Arthrobacter crystallopoietes: one gene and its partner. The protein of the gene in region 1 interacts with the protein of each later gene in a pairwise test. Links are inferred from orthologs where the notes say so. Each region holds a gene or a part of one and is shown on either strand. Other genes may lie near its edges.

The links.
Region 2: the proteins of AC20117_RS20710 (region 1) and AC20117_RS02870 interact in binary tests that used the Escherichia coli proteins (3 or more experiments, as listed by UniProt). The link is inferred for Arthrobacter crystallopoietes from one-to-one orthologs.

Annotation. Positions count from the first base shown.
Region 1 is NZ_CP018863.1:4,505,136-4,512,973, reverse strand. What follows is about bases 1,873-4,730. They hold AC20117_RS20710 (Nramp family divalent metal transporter), read right to left. Parts: upstream 3,998-4,730; coding sequence 2,747-3,997; downstream 1,873-2,746. Other genes in these bases: AC20117_RS20705 (thioredoxin-like domain-containing protein), read left to right, coding at 4,265-4,730; AC20117_RS20715 (DUF3093 domain-containing protein), read left to right, coding at 1,940-2,503. Outside these bases: lspA (signal peptidase II), read left to right, coding at 1-87; AC20117_RS20730 (hypothetical protein), read left to right, coding at 172-615; AC20117_RS20725 (thioredoxin-like domain-containing protein), read left to right, coding at 803-1,429; AC20117_RS20720 (hypothetical protein), read left to right, coding at 1,505-1,816; more of AC20117_RS20705, read left to right, coding at 4,731-4,912; AC20117_RS20700 (DUF305 domain-containing protein), read left to right, coding at 4,915-5,547; AC20117_RS20695 (hypothetical protein), read left to right, coding at 6,128-6,532; AC20117_RS20690 (hypothetical protein), read right to left, coding at 6,609-6,791; AC20117_RS20685 (multicopper oxidase domain-containing protein), read right to left, coding at 7,413-7,838. UniProt on the Escherichia coli protein: H(+)-stimulated, divalent metal cation uptake system. Involved in manganese and iron uptake. Can also transport cadmium, cobalt, zinc and to a lesser extent nickel and copper. Involved in response to reactive oxygen.
Region 2 is NZ_CP018863.1:592,837-598,241, reverse strand. Bases 1-2,915 are described here. They hold AC20117_RS02870 (nucleotide exchange factor GrpE), read left to right. Parts: upstream 1-1,079; coding sequence 1,080-1,751; downstream 1,752-2,915. Other genes in these bases: AC20117_RS02860 (heat shock protein transcriptional repressor HspR), read left to right, coding at 2,844-2,915; AC20117_RS02865 (DnaJ C-terminal domain-containing protein), read left to right, coding at 1,846-2,823; dnaK (molecular chaperone DnaK), read left to right, coding at 1-1,077. In the rest of the region: more of AC20117_RS02860, read left to right, coding at 2,916-3,269; AC20117_RS24270 (UPF0758 domain-containing protein), read right to left, coding at 3,199-3,495; AC20117_RS02850 (COG4315 family predicted lipoprotein), read right to left, coding at 3,826-4,371; AC20117_RS02845 (sigma-70 family RNA polymerase sigma factor), read left to right, coding at 4,580-5,071; AC20117_RS02840 (zf-HC2 domain-containing protein), read left to right, coding at 5,068-5,405. UniProt on the Escherichia coli protein: Participates actively in the response to hyperosmotic and heat shock by preventing the aggregation of stress-denatured proteins, in association with DnaK and GrpE. It is the nucleotide exchange factor for DnaK and may function as a thermosensor.

The DNA.
Region 1 (7,838 bases):
AACCTCGCCGACATCTTCGTCACGGCAGGGGTGGCGGCGTTCGTCCTGGGCGCCTTCCTGCAGCCCAGGACCGGGACCGATACCTGAGGAAACCCACCGGCAGCCGGAGTGTCAGGCAGGCGGCGGCATCCGGCTTATCCTGTTAGGGGCACTGAAACGATGGGAGGCAGCATGAGGCAAACAAGCGCGTTCCCCGGATCGGCATTCCTTGCCGTTCCGTCCGGATGGCGTGCTGCCGTCCTGCTGATCGTGCTGGTCGTTTCGCTTCTGGGACTGCACCTGTGGAACGGGCCCGCTACGGCATCCGCCGCCGAGCTCCACCCCGCAAACCAGGCCGGCATGATCTCATCCGGCCCTTCCCAGCACGCAACCGCGGAAGAAGACCAGCGCGTTGTTCCCCCTGCCGACGCGCACCCGGGCGTCTGTCCGGCCGAATCCGGTGCCGGCGAGCAGTGCCTCATCGCGAATCCCGCCACAACACTGTTCCCCGTGCCGGCCGGCACCGGGACACCTGTTCCAGGATACGGCCCGTACTCCGCCCCGGGACCAAACCCGGGCCTGCCGTTCGCCGCGGAACCCCCTTCACTGCACCGGCTTTCCATCAGCCGGACCTGACACGCGCCCGGTGGCTTCCACCATGTCCGCCCGAAATCCGTGTCCGCATCACGCCGGAAACCGCGCCCGGGATAGTTGCTTCGAGCATCCTGCCCAGACGCGGCACCGGCCATGGCCGCACCACCGGACGATGCCACCAGCCCTGCTGCCGGCACGCCGTAACGGCAAATGATCTACCAGGACCAGCGTGTACCCATCAGAAAACCATGACCTCGACCGTGCTTTGGAACTTGCGCAAACCCGCACCCGCAACCGTGCTGTCCGCCGACGGAGAATGTTCGCCTACGGCACCGGTGCCCTGACAACCGCCGCAGCCGCAGCCGTCATCATCACGGCCGTGGCAGGACAGGCCCAGCGCCAGGCAGCAATCGAAGGCGCCGCACAACGTCCTATTGAAGGAATCCAGCCCTACACCGTCCCGTCGCCGCAAGCCGGGGCCACGACAGGGGACAAGCAGGAGGCCGCCGGAAACTACCATGCCCGTGCCGAAACCGCTTGCACCACCTACGCCGCACCCGTGGAAGAGAGCCTTGCCCTGCACGCGCTCGAACACGGCGCTGTCCTGCTGACCTACCATCCAAACCTCCCGGAGAAGGAACTCCGGCAGCTCGAGGACATCGCCGCCAGCTACCCCTCGGTCCTGCTCAGCCCCACACCAGGCCAGTCCGAGCCGGTCACCGCCACGGCATGGAACGTGCGGCTCGAAGTCCAGGACGCCGAGGACGAACGCATCGAACCCTTCATCATCAAATACTCCCAAAACCCCCAGGCACCCGAACCCGGCGCTACCTGCACCGGTGCAGCCACCGGCTGAAACAGACCCCACCTGTACCCGCCGTGTCATGCCACAGACCCACGGCGTACCACTTCCATCGCAGGAGAAACCCCTATGAAACACCTCATCCTTGGCGTCACCAACCCGTTCCCGGACCAGGAAACCAAGCTCCGCCCCGGCCTCGACCCCGACCAGGTCACCCCCGGAGCGCTCGGATTCTTCGCAACCTTCTTCATGGTGCTGGCCATCGTGCTGCTGATGCGCTCCATGGCCAAACGCATCCGCCGGGTCCGCTACCGGGAAATGATCACCGAACAGCACACCCCGGCCGTACCCCGGCACAATGCAGCGGCGCAGGAACCCGAACCCGCCCACGTGCGCAACACGCAGGCTCTCCCGCACACCACGGCCTCCAGCCCGAACTGATGCTTCCGGCACGCCCGGCCGGTGCGGGACCGCGGCACCGGACGCCGCTTCCCGAAACCGCGTCCACACCCCGGTCAGCGGTCCCGGCCTGCAACATCCCTCCAACGCAAGGAACCCGTCACGATGACAAAGAAAACCACAGGAACACTCCGAAAACCCGTGCCAGCGGACGCCGGCATATCCGGCACCGCCGAACCCGTACCCCGCGAACGGAACAGTACGGCCGGTCCAGCCCCTGCCCACGTGCTGTATGACGAACGGTTGTGGCCTTCCCCGGGAGTATGGCTCATCGCCGCAGGCCTGGCAGCCGCGGTGATTGTGGTCCTGGCCCCGATCAACCTCGCCGTGGGCTACATCGCAAGCGCCTGCACCGCCGTTCTCCTCACGGTCCTGCTGGCAGTTTCCACTCCCCGCATAACGGTGACGGACCTGACCCTGAGGGTCGGACGGGCCGAAATCGAACGCCGCTTCATCGGGGACGTAGAAGCGTACAAGGCAGAGGAAGCCACGGCACAACGTGGGCGGAAACTCAACGGGACCGCCTATATGTGCTTCCGCGGCTGGATCGATCCGGTGGTCAAAATCGGCATCACGGACGAAGTCGACCGCACGCCGTACTGGCTGGTGTCCACCCGGCGGCCCGGGCAGCTGGTTTCTTCCCTCCGGCCATCGGATCCTCCGGCCTAGCAGGAAGAACAGGCATGAAGGCCTGGCCTGCTTATCCCGGCCATGAACCGGCCGCGGGAAGGCGGAAGCAGTGCAGATGCGTGGACAAGGACCTGCACCAACGTTGAATCCTGAGTAAAACGTCGCCGCAGCTGAAAGTCGGATGCGGCTTCGTGGCTCTCCTCGTGATGAAGGGCTGGAGGACTTGCTGCCGCTCCATATCCCGGACGGGATCTTGACGCGAGGAACGGTAGCGCGCAGCGGCTACTGTCCGGAGACCGTGAGCACGATCAGTACGCAGTTCAATCCGACGATCAGGACGGCGCTGACGATGCCGGCCACGCGGAGCGGGATGGAATCGACGTGGATTCCCATGATCTCGCGGTTCCCGGTCAGGCGGATCAACGGGATCAGCGCGAAGGGTATGCCAAAACTCAGCAGCACCTGGCTCAGCACCAGCGCCCATGTGGGCTCGATCCCTGCCCCCAGGATGATCAGAGCGGGAATCAGGGTAATGAATCTGCGCAGCAGCAACGGAATGCGTACATGCAGCAGGCCGCCCATGATAGTTGCACCGGCATAACAGCCCACCGATGTTGATGCCAGGCCCGAGGCCAGCAGCCCGATCCCGAAGACCACTCCGACGACCGGGCCCAGCGCGTCGGTAATCGCGGCATGCGCGCCGGCAATAGTGTCGGTGCCTTCCGTTCCGCGCAGGCTGGAAGCTGCCAGCAGCAGCATGGCAATATTCACCGCGCCGGCAACCAGCAGCGCGCCAACGACATCCCAGCGCGTCGCCCGGATCAGCCGCTGACGTTGTTCCGGGTCCGCGGCGTAGCCATGCCGGTCCCGGGCCAGCGCCGAGTGGAGGTAAATCGCATGGGGCATCACGGTAGCGCCGAGCATGCTGGCCGCCAGCAGCACGGTGGCCGTGCCGTCGAAGCCGGGGATCAGCCCGCTGAGCGCCTCGCCCGGATCAGGCGGATTGACGAACAAACCGGTCATGAACCCGCCGGCGATGACCGCCAGCAGGACAATAATGATGTTCTCGAACGAACGCTGGCCCCGCATCGACTGGACCGCGAGCAGGAGCATGGAGGCAGCCCCCACAATCACCCCACCGGCCAGCAACGGCAGGCCGAACAACAGGTTCAACGCGACGGCGCCACCGATGACTTCGGCCATGTCCGTTGCCCCGGCCACGGCTTCGGCCTGCAGCCAGTATGCCCGGCGGCGGCCGGCAGGCAGCCGTTTGCCCAGGATTTCCGGAAGACTCATCCCGGTAGCCAACCCGAGTTTCGCCGACTGGTACTGGACCAGAACCGCCATCGCGTTCGCCATAACCAGCACCCACACCAGCAGGAAGCCATACTGCGCACCGGCGGTGAGGTTCGCCGCGACGTTGCCCGGATCAACATAGGCGATGGCCGCCACAAAGGCCGGGCCAAGCAGCAGGAGCCTGGAAAGGACGCGCGGCCTGCTGCGCGGTCCGGTCAGGACGGGAGAAACGGGCATCGGAAACCTCAACTGCCGGGAGGGGGAGAAAAGCACGGTCGTGAACAAAGTTTAGGCTTGCCGAAAAGTTATTACTAGGCATATCTACAACATTTCTGCACTCATCTCTTCTCCGCCTCCCCGGCACAAGAGTGTCTCGCTGATTCTCAGACACCTTCAAGCCGGCCTGTAGAATCTGCTCAGGTAAGGACGTTAGAAACAACAGTGCTGGATGTTCAGCCGCGGCCTTCCGGCCGCCCATGACAAGAACAAGCAAGGGGCAGCTACGTGACGAGCGGGAAAGCATCCAAACAGGCACGGCAGGACAGGGCTGCCCGCCTGGGAGAGGTCAAGGCAGCGCAGGCCCGGCAGGCCCGCAAACGCAGGATCCTGGCCGGCGTGGGCAGCCTTGCGGCCGTGGCGGTCGTCGGAACGCTCGTCACGGTGGCACTCATCAACGACCCGCCCCCGCCGTCACCGGAGGACATTGAAGTGGCGGGCCTGCAGACGTTCGACGATCTCAGCGCCGACCATGTCGATGCGGCGGTTGCTTACGAACAGTCGCCGCCTGTCGGCGGTGACCATGCATCCCGCTGGCTCAACTGCGGCACCTACAGCGAGCCCGTGCCCGGCGAGAACGCGGTTCATGCGCTCGAACACGGCGCTGTCTGGATGACCTACGACCCGACCAAGGTCTCGGAGGCGGACATCCAGAGTCTGGATGAAGCGATCCCGGACACCTACTCGGTTCTCTCGCCGCTGGAAGGAACAGAGTCCCCGATCATGATGTCGGCATGGGGAGCCCAGGTCGGCCTTGATTCCCCGCAGGACGAACGGATCGGCCTCTTTGTTTCCAAGTACTGGCAGTCCCCGGACGCGCCCGAACCCGGCGCTGCCTGCACCGGCGGCATTGACGCACCGGGCCGGACAGCCTGAGGGTGAAGAGCTATTCTTTGCGGGTTGTTGCCGCCATCGCAGCCCTGACGTTGGCCGTTGTGGCGGGCTGGGCGTTGGGGAGTCTGACTTCCCGGCCCGCCGTCCCCGGTGAGGGAAGCGCGGAGGCCGGCTTTGCGCGCGACATGCAGGTCCACCACCTGCAGGCCGTGGACATGAGCATGATCGTCAGGGACCACACCGAGGATCCGGCCATAGACCAGCTGGCCTACGACATTGCCCGTTCCCAGCAGCAGCAGGCCGGGCAGATGTACGGCTGGCTCTCACTCTGGGGTCTGCCCCAGGCGGCAACCCAGCCCGCCATGGCGTGGATGAACGGTGCCGGCCACACCACGCACGGCGATACAGCGGCAGAAGGCGGCGCAGGCACGGACACGGCGATGCCCGGAATGGCCACGCCTGAAGAGCTTAAAGAGCTCAAGGCCGCCAGCGGGACCGAGGCTGAACGTCTCTATCTCGAACTGATGATCGACCACCACAAAGCAGGAGTCACTATGGCAGAAGCGATCCTGGCGCGAACCGAAAACCGGGTAGTGACGTCCCTGGCAAACTCGATCGTCACTTCACAACAATCAGAAATGGGCTATATGCAGCAGCTCCTCGCTGCCCGCCAATAGGTGCCTTGCGTGACCTGGTGCTCCGAGTCTTCCGGTGGGCACTGGCGACCGATCTGGCGTTCAGCAGCAAACAGTTCTATATGCCGGAGTGACTTCAGCCTGGCGGAGGCTTCCGGGCCGGGGCGTCATCCATATGGCCAAGGGCCTGACCAGCCTGTGGTGGTCCATTCTTTCATCGGTACTGGATATGCCCCCGACGGGGCCGGAAATCGTCAACAATCAGCACACCGGCTGGTTGCCGACCTTTACCCGCACCGACGTCTTTGCATGCACGTCTCACTGCCGGGCACGCATAGGAGGGGCGGTATCTCGGGTGCACCTGTTAGATGCCGGGTCGTGCCCTGCCACTGCTTCCAGCCTGAGGTGAAGTTCAGAGTTGATCGAACCGGCGCTTCGCGCTCCTTGCGGCCGGGACTGGTTGGCCTGCTCGTACGCCCTCGACGGTCACGCTCCGACCAGGTTCTGACGGAGGGCTGCGTCCGTGACCTTGCTCCCATTACCTATGCGTCCGGAACCGCCCGGGGCTGCCGGGAGTTCTTCCGGAAGAACCTTGCCTGATGAGACTGGGAGTATGTAAACAATGGTGGCCAATGACGGACTCGGCGTATACGAGATCATCGTGGCGTTCGCGCACATCGCCTTCGTCGCGTATCTGCTGGGCAGCGCTTTCGCCAACATCTTCCGGTTCCCGTGGTTCCCCTATGCGGAGAACCCTAAACCGGCGGTCCAGCGCCTAGCGGGTATCGGGGAGCTGTTGATCGCCGGAGTAGTCAGCCTGCCGTACTTCTGGGGTGAGGGATGGGGCTTTACGATCGCCGCCGCCCTTGCCTATGGCGTAGTTATTTCGCTGGTAGGACTTTGGCGCTGGAGGCGGGGGCATGTCTTCAGGCCGGCGAACCTGCTGATCCCGGCATTGCTGGCCCTCGCACTCGGAACCCTGAAAGCCGGTGAACTTGCCGTGTTTGTCTCGGACGTCCAAGCATAGAGACCGTTTAAACGGCTGACTTTTCCGGCAGCCCGTGAGAGTCTTCCGAAGTTAGCCGGCATCAGGGCGCTTTGTCTCAGACCTGGGAACCCGGTCCGGCTTCGTCATTCCGGTTCGCGCGGCTGCGGAGGTCTGATTCGCGCTCCGCAGCCGCCAGCGCTTCGCGCTCCTTACGGTCGGCGTTGAAGACTGCCTTCATGGCGAAGTAGAAGATTAACCCCACGCCGGCAGAGGGCGCCAAGACCCACAGATACTCCATGTAACCAATCTACCCCCGGCACGTGGCAGCCAGGGGCCAGGGGAGCTCCCCCGGCGGGCAAAAAACGTCTTTGGCTTGATAGATGTGCTTGGTGATGGTGTTCCCGCCGCATAGTTGTCTCGTGTCGAACATGCCTCTGAACGCGAAGGTAGGTCAGCCGTCTTCGTCCTTGCGACAAGGCGTTCCTGTCCCAGCGTCGAGACACCGCGGCGGTACACGCCGCACTGATTAGCCGACGCACGGACCAAACCGGCGTGGCCTTCCACATTAACGGATCGTGCATAGGTGTTCCGTAGAAAAGTGAGTAGTAGACGGCACTGCTCAGGTAGTCCCAAGCCAAACAGGGTAACCGGCCCATTGCGCCACCGGTAACCGCCGCTCATCACAGGACGGCAGCAGTTACATAGGCTTCCCGGCTTCGGCAATGAGAAACTTTGCCTTCGGGCGAGACCGATTGGTGCAGTGCGCCGCTCCTCCTCCAGCTTTACCGGGCAGGGGAGCGACCCGCGGCGGCGTACGGCTAGCCCGCCTGCTCCTCCTCGCGGATCACTGCTTCGGTCACGAGTCTTGGCGGCCTTCCGCTTCTAGAATCTAAGCCGTCCGCTCGGAGCTGCGTTTTCATCATGGTGATGCGCTTGTGACGGGTGCTTTGATGATCCAGTGGGCGGTGAGGCCGCCCGGGTACATGCCACCGGCGGCGGTCTGGGAGGATTCGGAGTGGCAGTGCATGGGGTAGGCCCAGTCTTCCTTCCGGGTAAGCCAGACCTGGTCGACAGCGTCCGGCGGCCGCTTGATCGGGACGATGGAGTCTTTGGTTTCCATCCCCCTCACCTTGATGACGTCTTCCCACTGCTGGATGCAGACGTATCCTCGTTCATCCACGAAGCCCTCGGTGCGGCCCCAGTCCTCGTTGTTTGAGCGCACGGTCCACAGGTGGTTGCCGTGGAAGTGCATCTGGTGGAAGACAATCCCGCAGTTGACGATGCGGACCAGTTGCCCGCCGCGCAGTGAGCCGATGGTCGAGCCTTCGGCGAACTCCCGGGCGTC
Region 2 (5,405 bases), 3.9 Mb from region 1 along the record:
GGTCCGGTCCACCTGGACGAGCACCTCAGCCGTGCCAAGTTCCAGGAACTGACCAAGGACCTGCTGGACCGCACCAAGAAGCCGTTCCACGACGTCATCAAGGAAGCAGGCATCAAGGTCGGCGACATCGACCACATCGTTCTGGTCGGTGGCTCCACCCGTATGCCGGCCGTGGTCGACCTGGTCAAGGAAATGGCCGGCGGCAAGGAGCCCAACAAGGGTGTGAACCCGGATGAGGTCGTCGCCGTGGGCGCTGCCCTGCAGGCCGGCGTGCTGAAGGGTGAGCGCAAGGACGTGCTGCTCATTGACGTCACCCCGCTTTCCCTGGGTATTGAAACCAAGGGCGGCGTAATGACCAAGCTGATCGAGCGCAATACGGCCATCCCGACCAAACGGAGCGAGACCTTCACCACCGCGGATGACAACCAGCCGTCCGTGGCCATTCAGGTCTTCCAGGGCGAGCGCGAGTTCACCCGAGACAACAAGCCGCTGGGCACCTTCGAGCTGACCGGCATCGCCCCGGCTCCGCGCGGCGTGCCCCAGGTCGAGGTCACCTTCGACATCGACGCCAACGGCATTGTGCACGTGTCCGCCAAGGACAAGGGCACCGGCGCCGAGCAGTCGATGACCATCACGGGCGGTACCGCACTGTCCAAGGATGACATCGACCGCATGGTCCGCGAGGCCGAAGAGCACGCCGCCGAGGACAAGAAGCGCCGCGAGGCCGCCGATGTCCGCAACTCGGCCGAGCAGTTGGCCTACTCGGTGGACAAGCTGCTCGCCGACAACGACGACAAGCTGCCCGAAGAAGTCAAGACCGAGGTCAAGACAGACGTCGACGCCCTGAAGGCCGCCCTGGAGAAGCAGGACAACGACGACGAGGTGAAGTCCGCGTTCGAGAAGCTGCAGGCTTCCCAGACGAAGCTCGGCGAGGCCATCTACTCGCAGGCCCAGGCCTCGGGCGCAGCCGGCGAAGGCGCACCCGGAGCAGAGGGTGCCGCGGGCGAGGGCTCGGGCAAAGCGGACGAGGACATTGTCGACGCCGAAGTTGTCGACGAAGACGAAGAGAAGAAGTAACTATGGCCAACCACGGTAACGAGCACGAGCACGAGTCAGAGCCGGTGAGCTTCCGCGACAACCGCAAGATTGACCCGGAGACGGGCAAGGTCCGTGGCCAGGAAGCACCTGCCGATGCGGAGGCAGCCGATGAGGCTGCCGCCGCGGAGGCACCCGCAGCCGAGGGTGTTGACGGAGATGCACTGTCCCAGGCCGAGGCGATCCTGAACAGCACCGACGTCCCCGCAGGGGAGTCGGTGGCCCAGGGCGTGGATTCGGAACAGGCCGCCGAGTTGAGGAATGACCTGCTGCGCCTTCAGGCGGAGTACGTGAATTACCGCAAGCGTGTGGAGCGGGACCGCGCGGTGGCTGGCCAGATGGCCATCGTTGGCGTCCTCAACTCGCTGCTTCCGGTACTCGACGACATCGACGCCGCACGCCAGCACGGAGACCTCGAGGACGGACCCTTCGCCGCTATCGCGACGAAGCTGGAAAACGTCTTGAAGGTCTACGGACTGGAGCCAATCTCCGAGACGGACGTGGAGTTTGACCCGAACGTCCACGAAGCGCTGATGCAGCAGCAAAGCGCAGATGTCCAGGTTGATTCAGTCAGCCAGATCCTGCGGACCGGGTACAAGGCCGGGGAGCGCGTCCTGCGTGCTGCCCAGGTGATTGTGGCTGTACCGGCCGAGTAGCACCGTATGAAGCCGGGGACGTCGTAAGGCGTCCCCGGCTCTCATGGGCTCTTGGCCACCATAGACTTTGAACTACGTGAAGGGAGGCGCCTGAATGGCTAGCCAGGATTGGGTCGAGAAGGACTTCTACAAGATCCTTGGTGTCTCCAAGGACGCGTCGGACGCCGACATCAAGAAGGCCTACCGCAAACTTGCCCGGAAGTACCATCCGGACACCAACTCCTCCGACGCCGCGGCTGAAAAGATGTTTAAGGACGTCTCCGAAGCGTATTCGGTGCTCTCCGATCCGGAGGAGCGCCAGCAATACGACGCCATCCGGGCGATGGGCAGCGGGGCCCGCTTTACGGCCAGCGGGGCAGGCGCGCCGGGCGGCGGCGGATTCGAGGACATTTTCGGCAGTATGTTCGGCCAGAGCACGCGCGGGCGTTCATCCGGCGGGTTCGGTAACGGCAATATTCCGCCCGAGTTCGCCGACCTCTTTGGTGGCGGCTTCGGCGGCGGCTTCCAGCCTCCGCAGGCACCCCCGCGCAAGGGTGCGGACCGGACCGCATCAACCAGTATTTCGTTCGCCGGTTCCATCAAGGGGACCACCATCGGGTTGCGCGAGCCCTCCGGCGAGGTCATCGAGGTCCGGATTCCTGCGGGTATCAAGGACGGCCAGAAGGTCCGCGTCCGTGGAAAGGGCCAGCCAGGCCCTGCCGGTAACGGCGATCTGATGGTGACCGTGAATGTCCAGCCGCACAGTTTCTTTACCCGTGACGGGGACAATATCCGGATCCATGTCCCCGTATCCTTCGACGAGGCGGCGCTCGGCGCGCAGATCGAAGTACCCACCCTGAACGGCGAAACGGTTAAGGTGAAGGTACCTGCCGGAACTCCGTCCGGACGGACCCTGCGCGTGAAAGGCCGGGGCGTGAACACGTCCAAGGCTACGGGGGATCTGCTGGTGACTATCGACGTCGTTGTTCCGCAGAACCTGAACAAGGAAGCTCAGGAAGCAGTCAAGGCCTTCGCTGCGGCCACTTCGGGTGCAAACCCGCGTGAGAACCTGGCGGCTAAGGCCAGGCTGTAGCCGGAAGAATGGAGAAAGCAATGGGTATTGACCGCAACGCCCCTATTTTTGTGATCTCCGTAGCGGCCGAACTCGCAGAGATGCATCCGCAGACCCTGCGCCAGTACGACCGGCTGGGACTCGTCTCGCCCTCCCGCCAGCGCGGCCGCCAGCGCCGCTATTCTCAACGCGACGTGGACACTTTGCGTGAGGTCCAGCGGTTATCGCAGGAAGGCGTATCGCTGGAGGGCATCAAGCGGATCCTGGAACTGGAGAACCAGGTGAACGCCCTGCGATCCCGGGTGCAGGAACTGACTGCCGAGCTCGAAGGCACGCGCCGGCAGAGCGGAACGGAAACCAGCCGGGTGTTCGCCGCCGGGCTGGCCGGCGACGTGGTCACGCTGGCCCGCGGGAAGCGTCCGCGGCCGCGGAGCCAGGCCTTGGTGGTCTGGCGTCCGCACTCCTGATGGCTGCCCGCCGCGCCAGTTCCATGGCGCCGGCGATCCTGGCCGCCAGCGCAGCGCCGACCCCTGGCACCTCCTGAAGTTCCCCGGGGTCGGCGAGTTGCAGCCCGCCCGGACCGCCGAGCCTTTTCAGGATTGACTGTGCCAGTTCCACGCTGCTGGCTTCCCTCGTCCCGGAGCCGATGACCAGCGCCAGCACCTCCGCATCCCTCAACCTGCGGATTCCCATCCGGGCCATGCGCTCCCTGGGCCGGTCTTCCGCCTGCATCTGCGCAATCGCGCGATGGTTCCTGTGACTTGTCTTCATGCGGCCAACAGTAGGTGCAGACAGGACTGATCCGAAGGCGGCGCCGAGGCAATGTGGACACGGCAGGTGTGGAACGGCCCCTGTGGAGATGGGGCCCGGCCGTAATGAACCACCTGGCAGCACGTTCACTGGCAGTCATGGCGCAGTAACAGTGATGCCCGGGGACGCCAGACAGGCGGAGAGCCCCGCGCGGATCGATACTCCAGGCCTGTTGGCCTCGTCCACCCGCGCGGCGGACCCTCCGCCAGTCTTTCAGCGGATCATTTGGCCGTCCGGGGCCACTACGTACCAGACGTCGTTGACGCCTTGGCCGTCGACGTCTCCCGGTGCCTTGTCGTTCTGCCAGTAGTAGATCGGCATGCCGTCGATGGTCACCTGCTTCTTGCCGTCAGGGGTGTCGATGGTGCCGACTTCCGCGGTGATGCCTTCAACTTCCGGGGCATCGCCTTCGGTCAAGACAGGTGGCCACGCGACCAGGCAGTCGCCGGTGCAGTTGCTGACACCAGAGCCTTTTTCGTCCTTGGTGAAGTAGTAGACGGTCATTCCCTCGCCATCGACCACAATCTCGCCGAGATCGGTTTCGGCAGTCATGAGCTGGGAACCAGCCATCGCCCCGGCTTCACCGGAGGCCGGGGCACTTGCCCCGCCCGGTGCCGATTCGGTGGTCTCGGGCATGGCGGTTGTTTCTTCGGCCGGCGGCGGGGCTTCCGTGCCTGATTCGTCGCCGCCTCCGCATCCGGTGAGGCCGAGAAGGGCTGCGGTCATAAGGGCAGCAGCACCACTGAGTTTGATTTTCATGAGGAATTCCTAACGATCAACCGGGCTGCGCTCGGTCCCGGCCCGCCGGTTGCGGGCCGCTATTGGCAAAGACGTACTGCCGGGCGAAAATGGTTCAACGCCTGGGGGATGTTCTTCTTCCTAGCCGGTGAACCTTTCCGCTGTTGGGCACGTCTTCCTGATTGCGGATGGCTCCGGAACCCGGGCTGTGCGGTCAGGAGGAACATCGATGTCGATGGAAGAAGAAGCGGTCGCGCAGTTGTACCGCGACCATGCGGCGGCACTGAGACGATTCGTGCTGGCCGCCACTTCAGACCCGGACCAGGCCGATGACGTGGTGCAGGAGACGATCCTGCGTGTCTGGAAACTGGGCCCGGAGGTTGAGAACATGCGCGGGTACCTGTACCGGACCGCGCGGCACGTCATTATCGACAACTACCGGCGCCGCAGCAGCAGGGCGCAGGTAACGAACATGCCGGAAGAAGAGCTGGCAACGGCCGATCAAGTGGACCGGCTGTTGCTCAAAGTGATTATGGAGGAAGCCCTGACACGGCTCAGCGTGGACCACAGGAACGTCATTCTGGCGCTGCATTACCAGCGGTTGACCGCCGCTGAAGCAGCCGAGGAACTGCACCTGCCGCTGGGGACGGTTAAATCGCGCGCCTTTTACGGTGTGAAAGCGCTACGGTCTGTACTCGATGAGATGGGAGTCAAGCGATGAAAGGCGACCATGAGCAGCTGCGGGAACTGCTCGGCCTTTACATCCTCGGCGGTCTCCGGCGGGATGAGGCCCGGGCCTTCGAAGCGCACCTCAATGATTGTCCGGTCTGCCGGCAGGAAGCCGCCGAGCTGGAGAGCCTCCCGGGCATGCTGGACGCTGTGCCGCGGGACGAGGCGCTGGAGCTGGCGGAACCGCCCGTCGAAGAAATCGAGCAGAATACCAAGCGGCTGCTGAACGAATTGGTGGTGCGCCGCCGCAAAGCACGACGCCGGGTGGCTGGCTTGGTTGCCGCCGTCGCCGCGGCATCGCTGGTCATCGGTGCGGTCGTGGGGCC